2 regions of the Ligilactobacillus salivarius genome follow, and region 1 is predicted to be linked to the other one. Evidence: predicted binding sites of a transcription regulator. Region 1 holds the regulator's gene; the other holds the start of a gene.

What was found. The regulator LexA, encoded in region 1, represses DNA repair genes until DNA is damaged. The targets are predictions, from matches to a motif close to CNAACANNTGTTNG.
Region 2: a site for LexA is predicted at 1,720-1,733, ahead of xerS (tyrosine recombinase XerS). Genes of this name have one in related genera too.

Annotation. Positions count from the first base shown of each region.
Region 1 is NZ_CP117983.1:626,779-630,214, forward strand. It holds gene recN (DNA repair protein RecN) at 1-1,443, shown strand, start outside; gene lexA (transcriptional repressor LexA) at 1,507-2,127, opposite strand; gene PTA89_RS03055 (DUF896 domain-containing protein) at 2,238-2,528, shown strand; gene PTA89_RS03060 (YneF family protein) at 2,655-2,879, shown strand; gene yihA (ribosome biogenesis GTP-binding protein YihA/YsxC) at 2,962-3,436, shown strand, end outside.
Region 2 is NZ_CP117984.1:32,161-35,596, reverse strand. It holds gene aroD (type I 3-dehydroquinate dehydratase) at 1-564, shown strand, start outside; gene xerS (tyrosine recombinase XerS) at 612-1,709, opposite strand; gene PTA89_RS09045 (hypothetical protein) at 2,202-3,104, shown strand; gene PTA89_RS09040 (hypothetical protein) at 3,097-3,324, shown strand; gene PTA89_RS09035 (YjcQ family protein) at 3,357-3,436, shown strand, end outside.

The DNA.
Region 1 (3,436 bases):
ACTTACAACATTTTGGAAGAATACGGAATAGATTCTGAAGATGGACAAATAATCTTGCAAAGAGATTTATATCGAGGCGGAAGAAATATTTGTCGCATCAATGGAATGATGGTAAATTTGGCAACTTTACGAAAGGTAGGAGAAACATTAATTGATATTCATGGGCAGAATGAGCATCAAGAATTGATGAAGCCAGAAAATCATATAGATTTGTTAGATGAATATGATAAAAAAACATCCCAGTTAAGAAATCAATATCAAGTTGTGTATCAAAATTATCGTAAGCTAAAATTATCAATGGAAAAAAAAGAAGCTGATGAGAAGGCCTGGGCCCAAAGACTAGATATGCTAAATTTCCAAGTCAAAGAAATTGAAGAAGCTGGTTTAAAAATTAATGAAGAAGATGAACTAGTCGAAGAAAAAAATAAATTGGATAATTTTCAAGCAATACATGATGCTTTAGAATTGAGTTATCAAATTTTATCTGGTGAAAAAATAGATGTAGTTGGAAATTTAGGAAATGCAATGAATGAGTTAAGCGATGTTTCAGATTTATCAGAAAATCTTCAAGAAATCAATACTAAAATTTCAGATGCTTTTTATAGTCTAGAAGATGCCGCTCGTGATATTTCAGATGAACTTGATTCAATGGAGTGGAATGGAGAAAGGTTAAATGAAATAGAGGAAAGATTAGAGTTGATCCACCAATTGAAGAGAAAATATGGTGATACAATAGAGGATATTTTGCATTATCATAGTAGAATTGAAAAAGAATTAAGAGAAATGGAAAATGCGGAACAAAATTCAGAAAAGCAAGAAAGACAATTATCTGAGGCATTAGAGAAAGTAAAAGAATTGGCAATAAAACTTTCGAAACAGCGGAAGAAAAGCGCTAAAAAATTAGAAAAAATGATCCATGAACAATTAAGTGCATTATATATGGACAAAGCTGTATTTGAAGTTAAATTTTTAAATAATTCTAAATTATATTCTAAAGGTATCGATAAAGTTGAATTTTATATTCAAACTAATCCAGGTGAAGAAATGGGCCCATTAGCTAAGATAGCTTCAGGTGGTGAACTTTCACGAATAATGTTAGCTTTAAAAACAATTTTTTCTCAAAAGATGGGTGTCACAAGTATTATCTTTGATGAAGTTGATACTGGTGTTAGCGGTCGTGTAGCTCAAGCGATTGCTGAAAAAATAAGCCAAATTTCAAATAATTCACAAGTTTTATGCATTACTCACTTACCGCAAGTTGCAGCAATTGCAGACAATCATTACTATATTTCAAAATCTGTCAACGATGGTAGAACAGAAACTTCATTAAAAGAATTAGATGAAAAACAAAAAATTAGAGAGATAGCAAGAATGTTATCTGGATCTGAAATTACAGAATTAACATTGAAACATGCAGAAGAATTAATTAAAATGTCAAAATAAAAAGCTAGGATTTGGTATTGTGTAACACCATATATTGGTATAAAAACAATACATCCTAGCTTTTTAAATAAGATCACGATATAATCCAACAACTTTTCCTAAAATAGTTACATTTTCTAAGATAATAGGATCCATTGTATCATTTTCGGGTTGTAATCGGTAATATCCATCTTCTTTGAAGAAACGTTTGCAAGTTGCTTCATTCTCTTCAGTCATAGCAATAACTATTTCTCCATTATTTGCAGAAGATTGCTTACGAACAATAACTTGATCACCATCTAAGATACCAGCATTTATCATACTCTCGCCACGAATAGATAACATGAAAAGATCATCAGCAGATTCAAAATAAGGTGGTAGAGGAAAATAATCTCTATTTTCTTCAACTGCTAAAATAGGTTCACCAGCAGTAACAGTACCTACAATGGGAATTTGAGTTTTGTTAGGTAACTCATCCAACATTTCTAAGCCTGCTAAAGTAATTTCAATGGCGCGAGGTTTAGTAGGATCGCGTTTAATGAGACCTTTACTTTCAAGCTTAGAAAGATGTCCATGAACGGTTGAAGTAGATGATAAACCAACAGCGTTACAAATTTCACGAACAGTAGGTGGGTAGCCACTATCAGATACATGTGAAAATATATAACGAAGAATATCATGTTGACGTTTCTCTGATTTTGTCATTCTAGACACTCCAATATTAATATAATAACTTGATTATAACATAGAATTATTAAAAACGTCAAACTAACGTTCGTATTTATAACTTGTCTTTTTGTAAGCTTTTTGATAATATGTCAAATAGAGTAAATCACAAAGGAGTGAGACGATTGGCTGATAATAAAGGAATTCCACAAGAGTTAATAGATAGAATAAATGAACTTTCTAAAAAGAAAAAAGAAGAAGGCCTAACATCTGAAGAGTTAGCCGAACAAAAAGAATTACGAGAAACCTATCTTTCTTTATTTAGAGAAAATTTTAGAAGCCATATTGAAATGCTACAAGTATATGATAAAAATGGTAAAGAAGTAACACCTGAAAAGGTAAAAAAGATTCAAAGAGAACGTGGTCTAAGAGATGATTAATTTATCTTAGTGTAAGCGTTGATAGGTAATATTACAAATGATATAATATAATAAGCGTTAAAAAGTAAGATTAATTTTTTAAATTATTAGATAGGTTAATCTTATTAGAGGAAGGAGAACTTATAAATGAGTACAGGTATTTGGGTGCTTATTGTCATTATTGCTGCTGTGCTAGGCTTTGTTGGTGGTTTTTTTGCTGCTCGAAAGTACATGGAAGACTATTTAAAGAAGAATCCACCTATTAATGAACAAATGATGCGTACTATGATGATTCAAATGGGACAAAAACCATCTGAAAAGAAATTGCATCAAATGATGAATGCAATGAAGAATAATTATGGTAAGAAGTAATTAGTTTTTGAGGGAGTGAGTAGATGTAAGTCAGTCACTTCCTTATTTATTATTATAATTTAGATTAAGGTGGTATTATTTAATGCAAGTACATAACGTCAATTTAACAATTAGTGCCGTAAGACCAGAACAATATCCAGATACTAAATTGCCAGAAGTAGCACTTGCTGGTCGTTCCAATGTTGGAAAGTCTTCATTAATTAACACATTAATTAATAGAAGAAATTATGCCCGTACATCAAGTCAACCCGGAAAGACGCAAACTCTGAACTTTTACAATATTGAAGATTTATTATATTTTGTTGATGTACCAGGTTATGGATATGCTAAAGTTTCACAAAAAGAAAGAGAAAAATGGGCTAGAATGATAGAAACATATTTTTCTACTCGACAAGAGCTAAAGGGAGCTATCAGTTTAGTAGATGCTCGCCATGAACCTTCAGAATTAGATTGTCAAATGATAGAATTTTTACATTATTACAATATACCTGTATTAGTTGTAGGAACGAAAATAGATAAAATTCCTAAAAGCAAAAGAAATAAAAGTGAAAGTCAAA
Region 2 (3,436 bases), on a different replicon from region 1:
GCCAAAAAACTACGCCAAGTTATGAGTGAAATGCCTTTATTAACTACATTTAGAACACATTTCGAAGGTGGAGTTAAAAAATTATCAGAAGAAGAATATTTTGATATTTGTCGCGTATTGATTAAAGAAAATGCAACAGATTTGTTGGACTTAGAATTGTTCAGAAAAACAAGTAAGCTAAAGGAAATTATTGCTGAAGCTCATGAAAATAATATCTATATTATCATGAGTAATCATGACTTCGATAAAACTCCTGCAACTTCTGAATTAGAAAGACGCCTAACTTTGATGAAGATTTTTGGTGCTGATATTGCTAAAATTGCAGTAATGCCTAATAGTGCACGTGATGTTTTAAATCTATTGCTAGCCACAGACAATATGAAGTACAAATTAAATTGTCCATTAATTACAATGGCGATGGGAGATTTAGGTAAGGTAACCAGAATAAGTGGTGAAGTCTTTGGTTCTTGCTTAACATTTGGTACAGTAGGCGATGCTTCTGCACCAGGACAAATTGAAAGTACTAATTTAAAAGGAATTTTAGATACATTAAAGATTGAATAAACAAAAAGAAGTTGAATCAACTTTTGGTTCAACTTCTTTTTTGTGTATTATAAAGAATTTAACGCATCCGTAGTTTCATCATTATCAATATGAGTATAAAGAGTAGTTGTAGCAGTTGAGCTATGTCCCAATTGTTGTGCAGTTAAGACAAGATTATTAGTCTGTTTATACAATCTAGTAGCCAAAGTGTGTCTCAACTTATGAGGAGTAACTCTAACTTTAAACCCTTTAGAGTATTTGGAAACCATTTTTTCAATAGCAGAGCCAGTAATGCGTTTGGAACCACCACGACTAATAGCTAAGAAGAATGCTTTTTCATATTTGTCTGCACGATAACGGCTAGCACGAATATCACGATAATTAGCTAAATATTCCATTGCAAAAGCGGCAATCCTAACAGAGTCTTTTTTATTTCCTTTTCTAAGTACAGCAACTCGATTATTTTCGAAATCTAAATCTTCAATATTGATATTGACAACTTCAGATAAGCGGAGACCAGATCCCAACATTAAAGCGTTGATAGCTAAATCTCTTTCAACATCGCGATTGTAGAATTTCTTAGCTTGAGTAGATAATGACTGAGGATAAACTTCTTTGATATATTGTAGATATTCATCAGTTTCATCATCCAAAAATAACTTTTCTTCTAAAGCATCAGCTCTAGCTTGTAGAGTTTGCTTATCAGCCACATTATCAATACTTTGCATAACGTCGTGTGTTAAAAAAGGTTTTTCTTGAGAGTTATTAGCACTTCTGCTTAAGAACTTAAAGATCACTTTTAAAGCAGTGATATTACGTTGAATGGTTACTTTAGATAGAGTCTCAGTAGATTCTTCTTTATGACCATTTTTATCAAGAGCTTTTTTATTTTGCTTTTTTCGGCGTAAAAGATAAGATTTGTATTCAGTAGCAGTACGAACTGTAAGCTTATCAAGCGATTCTGGGGCGATATCACTAGTTTTATTTTCGTTAACATAATGATTTTCAATCAACCAAATCAAAAATTGATGGAAATTCTTCAAGTATTCAAGAATAGTATTAGGAGAATATTCATCAGCGGTTTTTACAATAACAAAATCATTCATATAATAAGGGAGCTCATGTAGCAACTCATCGATTTTTTTATTTGCAACTTCTTTTTGCATAGTTATCCTCCGAACATTCATTTGATAATAGTATTATACCATGAAATTTAAGTTTCGTGTTAAATATAACTTATACTTTGTGTTAATTCATAATGTAAATATATATGTTAAGTGGTAAATGGTATGAAATAAACTAAGTTAGTTGGATTGTTCTTTAGTTTGGAAAAGAAAAATGCAAAGATTTCATATTGGATATGCGAAAAAAATATGGAAAAATAAATAATGAGAGTGAAGTAGTTTTAAAGGGGGAAACAACGGCTACTTACCAAGAAAAATGACCCAGTACTTGATAAGATTTGCGTATTAGCTTGGTACTATATGCCCACTAGCATGGTATTCAAGATCCCGCTCCTGTAGAGGCAGGTTTATCTAGTGGAATTAACTTGTCGTTCTTATAAGGAAAAGCATGTAGGATAGTCGGACAGTTGCAGGTTCAAATCCTGTCCACTTTCGTTATATTCATTTTTGCATCCAAGAAATTGGGTGCTTTTAATGTTGGACTATTACCTTGCAATTAGTCAAATGTCGCTAGGAAAGTTAATTACAGCTACTTTAGGCATAGCTTTAATTAGAATGACTCATAAAGTTGCAAAAGTGATTAGAAAAAATAATAAAACTGCTGTTGATGAAGAATATTATTATCAAAAGAAAAATTTGCAATCTCCTAAAAAAAGCAAGATTAATCCAATATCTAAAGATAATTATGTATTCTCTAATCAAGATAATAATTTTGTTTTATGGACAGAACGTTTATGGTTAGATCATGATCAAATACTAAATCGAATTGATAGAAATTTAAATTCTATGCTTAGGCAAGGTATGAGAGCTCAAGATATAGCTGAGAAGTTATTTCCAGGAAATGCTAAAAGCATGAGAAATGATAACATACCTAAAGCTTTGATAGATGCTACTGTATCAGCTAAAAGGTTAGCAAGAACAGAAGCTGCAGCTCGTGAAGATGAATTAACAGACATCTTCTTCAAAGAAAACAAAATAAAGTATTTTGATTGGGTAACAGAACCTGGAGCTTGTAAGAAATGCTTAGTCATTGGAGCTTTGAGACCATACAAAGTTGATGATGAAGCTAGTCCAAGAATTCCAGGAAGTTCACATCCTAATTGCCGTTGTCGTAGAATTCCTACTGAAGTAGAAGCTGATGAAAAAGCAGATAGCTTGAAGAAAGCATTAGCTGCAGGGATTGTATCTGGTATTGGTAAACGTGATGATAAAGAAGAAAATACTGAGGAGGATATTCAGTATACATATACTGAAGGTGAAATAAAAACTTATAGAATCTTTGATAATGATGGAAAGTTGAAGGAAAGAAAGAGTTGGAGAAAACCAACTAAATCAGAATTTACAATTCTTAAAAAAGGAGGCTGGAAAGATGATTAGAGTAAAGAGTGATGTTATAAAAGAAAGACTAGATTGGCTTAAGTTTGAATTGTCTATAAATGATGAATTAGAGACCGTTATTGGTGGTAAAACATGCTATTTGGGTCCAGCCTTTAATAATAAGAGCTATGAAGATAAGGAAGGATGGGTACTTTATCCATATGATTTGAGTTATGAGATATATATTCCATATACAAATCCTGAAAATAGTATCCTTTAAAATAGGAGATAAGACAATAGGAGAGCATTTTATTGATGAATATTAGTTATGCAAAAGTAGCAACTAAAATTCTAAAGTACTTGAACGATTGTTACGAGAATGGTTTGGAGCC